DNA from 4 places in the Lysinibacillus sp. NPDC098008 genome. Region 4 is predicted to be linked to each of the others. Evidence: riboswitches for the same ligand, from Rfam matches in the RefSeq annotation. Region 4 holds a riboswitch; each other region holds the start of a gene.
The links. A riboswitch is a leader RNA that binds a small molecule or an ion and turns the genes downstream of it on or off. The one in region 4 is predicted to bind S-adenosylmethionine.
Positions count from the first base shown of each region.

Region 1: it holds a riboswitch for S-adenosylmethionine, as region 4 does, so the genes downstream of both, ACIQVU_RS09765 (O-acetylhomoserine aminocarboxypropyltransferase/cysteine synthase family protein) here and metA (homoserine O-acetyltransferase MetA) in region 4, are expected to answer to the same signal.
Region 2: it holds a riboswitch for S-adenosylmethionine, as region 4 does, so the genes downstream of both, ACIQVU_RS10460 (YezD family protein) here and metA (homoserine O-acetyltransferase MetA) in region 4, are expected to answer to the same signal.
Region 3: it holds a riboswitch for S-adenosylmethionine, as region 4 does, so the genes downstream of both, metK (methionine adenosyltransferase) here and metA (homoserine O-acetyltransferase MetA) in region 4, are expected to answer to the same signal.

Region 1 is NZ_JBIWBA010000008.1:86,389-88,594, reverse strand. Features, by position in the region: gene ACIQVU_RS09770 (glycerol-3-phosphate acyltransferase) at 1-585, opposite strand, end outside; SAM riboswitch class I at 742-855, shown strand; gene ACIQVU_RS09765 (O-acetylhomoserine aminocarboxypropyltransferase/cysteine synthase family protein) at 972-2,206, shown strand, end outside.
Region 2 is NZ_JBIWBA010000010.1:2,444-4,649, forward strand. Features, by position in the region: gene ACIQVU_RS10455 (phosphopantothenoylcysteine decarboxylase domain-containing protein) at 1-632, shown strand, start outside; SAM riboswitch class I at 813-899, shown strand; gene ACIQVU_RS10460 (YezD family protein) at 959-1,114, shown strand; gene ACIQVU_RS10465 (flavin reductase family protein) at 1,204-1,689, opposite strand; gene ACIQVU_RS10470 (VOC family protein) at 1,805-2,206, shown strand, end outside.
Region 3 is NZ_JBIWBA010000004.1:188,445-190,650, reverse strand. Features, by position in the region: gene pckA (phosphoenolpyruvate carboxykinase (ATP)) at 1-97, opposite strand, end outside; SAM riboswitch class I at 527-645, shown strand; gene metK (methionine adenosyltransferase) at 927-2,126, shown strand.
Region 4 is NZ_JBIWBA010000001.1:76,416-78,621, forward strand. Features, by position in the region: gene ACIQVU_RS00380 (GerAB/ArcD/ProY family transporter) at 1-334, shown strand, start outside; gene metA (homoserine O-acetyltransferase MetA) at 367-1,302, opposite strand; SAM riboswitch class I at 1,401-1,510, opposite strand; gene ACIQVU_RS00390 (nucleotide excision repair endonuclease) at 1,713-2,084, shown strand; gene ACIQVU_RS00395 (TrmB family transcriptional regulator) at 2,148-2,206, opposite strand, start outside.

The sequences.
Region 1 (2,206 bases), on a different contig from region 4:
CACTAATCGTTTAATATTTTCAATATGTAAAATCATAGCGATGACAAAAAGCAATAGTGCGATAACAGTTGGGCCGATTCCGGGAATCCATAAATATGTGGCTGTACAAAAGACAAGATAAAACTCAAGTACACCAACAATTAAATAGTTTGTAGCAAACGATAAAATAACAAAAAGTATAAGTGCAAATAAACCAATTTTCCAATTCACAGCAAGCAAAATACCAATAATAGAGGCAGTCCCTTTACCGCCATTAAAGCCCATATAAAACGGGAAGTTATGACCTAAAATAACACCTGCAGCTATCAGGTATGTCAGCAGCCATATTTGCTCTTCTGTCAAAAATGTAGCATCCCCAAAATATAGGTGTGCACCAATAATGGCAATAACTCCTTTGCCAATATCAATGAGAGCGACTAAAACACCGTATTTCCAGCCAAGAGAAAGTGTGGCATTGGAGGCTCCAGCATTGCCATGACCAGCTTTTTTTAGGTCAACCCCCGATAAAATTTGCGCCACCTTCGAACCATGAATGCAGCCAATAAGATAGCCGACAATAAGAACAGTAATCACGGCTTTTACCATAAAAATACTCCTTTCGAATTGATTTCTAAAAATAATGTATGTGTTCATATTACGAAAAAAAGCAAACAGAAGTTTCGGAAAAAATAAAATTTATAGGTTGACAGAAAAAAACTCTATGTTTATACTGTGTAACAACGATGGAAATTGAATCACATACTCTTATCAAGAGCGGCGGAGGGACAGGCCCTATGATGCCCAGCAACCAGTGAGTGACGAACTTACTACGGTGCTAATTCCTGCAGATTCATGCTTGAATCTGGCAGATAAGGGGAGGAAAACTTGCAACTGCAACCCTCTTCTTAGCTGAAGAGGGTTTTTTGTTTTCTACAGAAAATCCTCCTCATCTCCGGTACCATCGTAAAAAAATAACCATTTGGAGGTATACAATGACAGATTTTAAACCAGAAACATTATTGTTACATGGTGGTCAAGAGCCAGACCCTGTGACAGGCACCCGTACAGTTCCTATCTATCGTTCAACAGCTTTTGTTTTTAAAGACACTGCTCATGCGCAACGTCTTTTTGCCTTAGAGGAAGCGGGGAATATTTACACACGTATTACAAACCCTACTGTAGATGTTTTTGAAAAGCGTGTAGCTTTATTGGAGGGTGGGACAGCGGCAGTAGCACTTTCATCTGGTGCAGCAGCGATTGCCTTCTCCATTTTAAACCTAGCAGGAGCTGGTGATGAAATAGTAGCAGCTAGTTCTTTATATGGTGGTACTTATAATTTATTCGCAAATACATTACCAAACTACGGTATTAAAACAATTTTTGTAGATGAAACAAACCCAGAAAATTTCCATGCAGCGATTACTGATAAAACGAAGGCTGTTTTTGCTGAAGTCTATGGTAATCCAAGCTTAAAGGTTTTAGATATTGAAGCGGTTGCTAAAATTGCTCATGACAACAGCTTGCCATTAATTATAGATAGCACATTTGCTTCTCCTTATGGCTCTACACCAATTGACTTTGGGGCAGATATTGTTGTTCATTCAGCAACAAAATGGATTGGTGGTCATGGTACAACTTTAGGTGGTGTTGTAGTAGATGCTGGTAAGTTTGACTGGACGAGTGGACGGTTCCCTGGCTTTACGGAGCCTGATGCTTCCTATCATGGACTACGTTATGGCATTGATACAGCATCCACTGCTTTTGCTACAAAGCTACGTGTACAATTGTTACGCGACTTTGGTCCAACATTGAGCCCTGACGCTGCTTTTAATTTCCTACAAGGTTTAGAAACGCTTCATTTGCGTATACCTAAACATAATGAAAATGCATTGGCAGTGGCTGAATATTTACAAAACCACCCATCTGTGGAATATGTAAATTACAATGGTCTTGAGGATTTCCCTACACATCATTTGGCGAAGAAATATTTAAGAAATGGCTTCGGTTCAGTGCTTACCTTTGGCATTAAAGGTGGACGTGAAGCAGGAAGAAAGCTTATTGATAGTGTAAAGCTATTCTCACATGTAGCGAATGTAGGAGATGCTAAATCGTTAATTATACACCCAGCATCCACGACACATCAGCAATTATCAGCAGAGGAATTGGTCCAAGCTGGCGTAGCCGAATCGCTCATTCGCTTATCTATCGGCTTAGAGGCAGTGGAAGA
Region 2 (2,206 bases), on a different contig from region 4:
TTGAAAAATGGGATCGTGTACGGGGGCACACAAATTTATCGAAGGGAACAATGGGCTGTTATTTGGCAGAGGCAGCACTTGCAGCTGGTGCGCATGTTATCTATATGCATGGCTATTTTGCACAGCTACCAGTTAATCATAGCAAAATGCAAACGATTAAATTTGAGGGCATTGAGGACTTAGGCGATAAAATTCGATATGCTGTGCAGAAGCAGCAGGTGGATATTGTCATTATGGCAGCGGCTGGCTCTGATTGGGTCATTGATAAAGTATATGACCAATCAGGCAACTTAATGGAGGAGGCAGGGAAAATGCCTTCCGATGAGCCACCTATTATTCATTTTAAAAAAGCACCAAAAATATTAGGGCAAATAAAGGGCTGGCAACCAAATGTCACATTAGTAGGCTTTAAGCTGGAAGCAACAGATGATGAGGCATTTTTACTTGCGCGTGCAAGATTGCGTATGGACACAGCACAGGCACAATTTATGGTGGCAAATAGCTCTCAATCATTATATGGCGGAGATGAGCCTCATTGGATTGTACCAGCAGAGGGGCAGCCAATTAAGGTAATGGGCAAAGAACAAACAGCGCAAGCATTGATAGCATGCTTACAACAAGAAACTGTGTAGAGGGGATACTTCTGCACAGTTTTTTTATCGTTAGGTGGCGCTAAATGCGTAATTGCCTGCATACAATGCTAGAAGGAATTGAGATAAATAACACATTACAAAGTATTCGACTAGGTTTTCTAATATTTTATATTGACAATTGTATAGCACAATTATAGAATTATTTCCAAGTAAGCAGGGCTCTTATCAAGAGAGGCGGAGGGACTTGGCCCAATGAAGCCTCGGCAACTAATAGAATAGATGCCAATAGTATCTAAGAGATAAAGGGGCTATCCATCAATTGAACTCTTTTGTAACGGAAGCAAGAAAAAGAAGGGGTGTATTATATGGCACAGTCGGTAAAAGTAGATGATAAGAAGTTAGAGGCTATCGCGAAGGCTATTCAAAATCTTGAATATGGTGAAGTGCATATTACGATTCAGGATGGTGTAATTGTGCAAATTAATAGGCTCGAAAAACAGAGATTTCCACAGAAGAAATAATGATCATTTCAGTCGAACGATGTCATAAGGCCACAACTAAGCATAAAGGATGTCCTATGCTTACAAGTGGCCCTTTTTTTGTGGAATGCTTAACGATAAAAGCTTTTTGGAATCTCACCAATATGACGGCGATGATACAGTAAAGGCTCTTTTGGTGAATTTGTAATATCTAGCACCTGCCCAATAAAAATAGTATGGTCGCCAGCATCAATCTGTTGATATGTTTTACATTGTAAAATGGCTGCTGTATCATGTAAAATCGGTAGGTCAAAGGAGGACATAGACCACTTTGCCTGAGCAAAACGATCTGGCACTTTGCTGGCAAATAATGTACATAAATGCTCCTGATCACTCGCTAAAATGTTGACCGCAAATGTTGGCGCTGCTGTAAAATAAGCATGGAGCTGAGATTTTTTATCGAGTGACCATAAAATAAGGAGCGGGTCAATCGAAACAGATGCAAAGGAGTTAACGGTTAAGCCAATCGGTTGTGTGTCATGGCATGTAGTAACAACCGTTACGCCTGTAGGGTAATTACCTAGTGCTAATTTAAAAGCAGTTACTTGATCTGTCATTCAAATCACCTCGTTATTATTGTCAATGAAGTTAAATAGCTATCATTGTCTTGCATAAATTTTAAACGAATCCGACATATAGGTAAAGGTAATCGGGAAAGAAAGGGGAATGACCATGACTTTATATTTCGATCATTTGGTTCAGCAAGTGGAATCACCAGAAAATATAAAGGTTTTCTTCAACAAACGAAATATCCATACAGTAAACGGTGGTCAGCATACGATGTGGGGGACTTATAATACATTAAGCTATTTTGGCTTAAGCTATATTGAGCAAATTGCGGTATATGATCGTGATTTATTTGAGCGGGCAGCATTAAACCCCTACACGCTACATTATACGTTTAAACAGGACGAGGAGCGCCAAGGGTTTTCACGAATTGCCTTGCGCACAACAAATATAGAGGCAGAGGGACAACGCTTGCGTGCATTAGGCTTTGATGTGTATGGACCTGAGGCTTGTAGTCGTACAAGACCAGACGGCTCTGTTGTAGAGTGGAAGCTGCTGCATTTTGGT
Region 3 (2,206 bases), on a different contig from region 4:
TAGCTTTTTCTGCTAACTGTGGTACTGAAAGTTGAACTTGAACATTTCCGCCGTTTAATAATTCCTTCAGTTCGTTTGTAATTTCTACTGAATTCATCGATTAAATACCATCCTTTTTTATAATATTCCCTTGATTCTGAGGGATTTTTTCTTAATTTCAAAAATAGTATAACACAATTACTTAAATAATCTATACTAATTAAGAAATTATTTTCGAGTTTTTATTATTTTTCAACAAACTGACAAAAAATAACGTTTTTCGAGTAGAATCCCTTCAATCCTACTACAAATGCGCTTGAAAATAGCGTCACACATATGTTACCACAACAAGCATGGGATGTTGTAGGGATGAATTTGCTTTTATTTACATCATCATCCATGTATAAAAGGTTTTACAATAATAATATTCTTGTTGTACTGTATTTTTTGAAGTGCTATTGCGTCAAAAATGTGAAACAATCGTCAAGGATTAGAAAATATTTGACAATAGTCAACCTTTTCAGTAACATGGGTTATTGAACGGATACTCTTATCCCGAGCTGGTGGAGGGTCAGGCCCTGTGAAACCCGGCAACCTGCATGAAACATTTCACGACATGCGTTGGTGCCAACCTGATGCAAGGGACATTCCCTTGAACGATAAGAGTGAAAGGTTACGAAGTCATTAGTCCTTTCCTCATGTAAAACAACGTGAGAAAAGGATTTTTTTTATTGTTAAAAATCAATGTAAAGAGCAATGTACATAGTTCTTTCCTTATTATAATGACGGATCTTTCAAAATCCTCGTGTTAAAAGCAGTAGCTGTTTTCGATAAAAACAACACAACAACGGCTTGGAGTTCGATCCTTAAGAGCGGGCTTGACATGGGTAATGAGTACCGTATTCATACACAACTACTTTTCGTAAGAGTAATAGGAGGAAAACCAAATGACAAACCGTCGACTGTTTACATCAGAAAGTGTGACAGAGGGGCATCCCGATAAAATTTGCGACCAAATCTCGGATGCTATTTTAGATGCCATTTTGACAGAAGACCCAAATGCACGTGTAGCATGTGAAACAACCGTTACAACAGGCTTAGTATTAGTAGCAGGAGAAATTACAACCTCTACGTATGTTGATATTAAAGGTATTGTTCGTGATACTGTAGCGGAAATTGGCTATACACGTGGTAAATATGGCTTTGATGCTGAAAATTTAGCGGTGCTTGTAGCAATTGGTGAACAATCACCTGATATTGCACAAGGTGTTGACCAAGCTTTAGAGGCACGTGAAGGCTCGATGACAGATGCCGATATTGAAGCAATCGGAGCAGGTGACCAAGGCTTAATGTTTGGTTATGCATGTAATGAAACACCCGAGCTAATGCCATTACCAATTAGCCTAGCTCATAAATTAGCACGCCGTTTAACAGCAGTGCGTAAATCAGGTGAGCTTGCTTATTTACGTCCTGATGGTAAAACACAAGTAACAGTAGAGTACGATGAGCATAATATACCTGTACGAGTTGATACAATTGTTATTTCAACACAGCATGATGAAGAGGTAACATTAGAGCAAATTCAAGCAGATTTAAAAGAATTTGTGATTGCACCAGTTGTACCAAGTGAATTATTAGATGCGAACACAAAATATTTCATCAACCCAACTGGTCGTTTCGTGATTGGTGGACCTAAGGGAGATGCTGGCTTAACAGGACGTAAAATCATCGTAGATACATACGGTGGCTATGCACGTCATGGTGGTGGTGCATTCTCTGGGAAAGATGCAACAAAGGTAGATCGTTCAGCAGCCTATGCAGCTCGCTATGTAGCAAAAAATATTGTAGCAGCAGGATTAGCAGAGCGTGCTGAAGTACAGCTTGCTTATGCAATTGGTGTTGCTCAGCCTGTTTCTATTGCTGTCGATACATTTGGTACAGGAAAGGTGAAGGAAAGCGATATTGTTGAATGGGTGCGTGAGCTATTTGATCTACGTCCAGCAGGTATTATTAAAATGCTTGACCTTCGTCGTCCAATTTACAAACAAACTGCAGCATATGGTCACTTTGGCCGTACAGATTTAGATGTACCATGGGAGCAAACAGACAAAGCAGATGCATTACGAGAAAAAGCACGTTTATCTTAATTTGATCAATACTTTTGAATCGAACGTGCAGCAGCAAATATAGCAGAATTCTATCATGATCAATACCTGTGCTTCCGCTT
Region 4 (2,206 bases):
ATCCATTGGTTATTTTTTAGAACGTATTGAGGTATTGATGGCTGTTATGTGGATTATCTCCCTTTATATTCGCTCATTTATGTACTTCTATACAAGTGTTGTCGGGCTTGCGCAAGTGTTGAACATTAAGGATCATCGACCACTCATTTTGCCAATGGGCCTGATAGTCATTGGTCTATCGCAAATTCTTCATCCAAGTATTGTTCATTCCAATAACTACAATAATGAAATTTGGCCCATTTTATCATTTATTGTAATGATTTTACTACCTATTGTAATGCTTATTGTCGCTGTCATACGCAAGTCGAAGTTACAAAAAAAAGAAGAAGTCTAATTTCTGCGTGGAAATTAGACTTTTTAAATGGCTTAAATATGGAATTCAATTTCATCCACAAAGTCCCATTCGTACGGTGTTTCTTGGTAAACATAGTAGTTCAGCCAGTTTGAAAACAATAAATGCGTATGAGCACGCCATGTATTAATCGGTGCTTGTGCTGGGTCATCATTTGGGAAATAGTTGACAGGCACTGCCGTATCAAGCCCCTTCGCTATATCGCGATGATATTCATCCGCCAATGTTGTCGCATCGTACTCTAAATGACCTGTAATCATAATATTTTTATTATCCTTCGATTGGACGATAAAGACACCTGCCTCCTCCGAATAGGATAACAAGCGTAAATCAGGATGATTGCGTACCTCGTCAATGGATACAGAAGTATGGCGTGAATGCGGTGCTGTAAATAAATCGCTAAAGCCACGCACTAAATCAACCGTTAAATCAGTAATAACATGGGAATAAACCCCCGAGCATTTAGCAGGAAGCTCAAATTTCCCAATACCATAATGATGATAGAGTGCCGCCTGTGCCCCCCAACAAATATGAAGAACAGATGTAACATTCGTTTTGGACCAATCCATAATGTCCTTTATTTCTTGCCAATAGTTTACATCCTCAAATTCCATTTTCTCGACTGGCGCTCCTGTAATAATCATGCCATCATAACGGCGATGGCGAATTTGTGAGAACGTTGTGTAAAATAGCTGTAAATGTGATTTACTCACATTTTTCGATTTATGTGTAGCTGTATTTAAAAAGGTAATATTAACCTGTAGCGGCGTATTCCCTAGTAAACGTAATAATTGTAGCTCTGTTTTTTCCTTTTCAGGCATTAAATTTAAAATTAATATACTTAACGGACGAATTTGCTGTGTTCGTGCGCGGTCCTCTTCCATCACGAAGATTTTTTCCTCACGTAAATGTTCTCCAGCTGGTAAGTTTTTCGGAATATTAATTGGCATCTTGCATTCCCCTCTCTCTTTTCAGTAAAGCCTGCTTCAAATTAAAAAATCCCCCTCATTCCATACGAGATAGAATGAGAAGGATTTTTTCACGTCCACTCTTATCTCTCAAAGGAGTACCTTTGCTGGAATTAGCACCTTTCTAACAAATTGTTAGAGGTTGCTGAAGCGTCATCGGGCCAAATCCCTCAGCTTCTCTTGATAAGATTTATTTAACTATATCGAATTGTAGCATGAACTAGTAGGAATAGCAATAATTCATAGAATATTTTGTGATTCATTTGTATGTTCCCTATTTTATTGCCCCATACTAGGCTGTGTATATCACTTTTTCTAGATGAAATTTTATGGTAAGCATACCGTAATTATGTTATCATATAGCTTTAGGGATAGAGAGGAACGTGAAAAACTTGATTAAAATTGAATTTCCAAAACCAGATGTAGTCATTCGTCAGCGTGAGCAAGATGTAAAGCCTGGTGATGTGCCGATTACACCTTACCATGGATTTATTGACTTCCATAAAATCACACGCGAAAAAGGCGGCATTTTCTTATTTTATAATGAAAAAAATGAGCTATTATTTGTCGGGAAAGCTCGCAAAATTCGCCAACGTATTAAAAAGCACTTTGAAGACAATGTATCGCCAATGAAAAATCATCGTGATGAAATTTTTAAAATTGAAGTATATGAAATAGAAGACCCAATGGAACGTGAAATTTACGAAACATATGCCATCAATGTCTTCCGCTCCAAATACAATGTAGACAAAGTATTTTACTAAGAAAAGGTGAAATCTCTTGCAATAAGGGATTTCACTTTTTTTCTTGGCTTATATGCTAGAGCTTTAGTTGAGGAAAAAGGCTTGTCGCTCTTTAGTAATCCATTCCTCCAATGCTTGGTCAT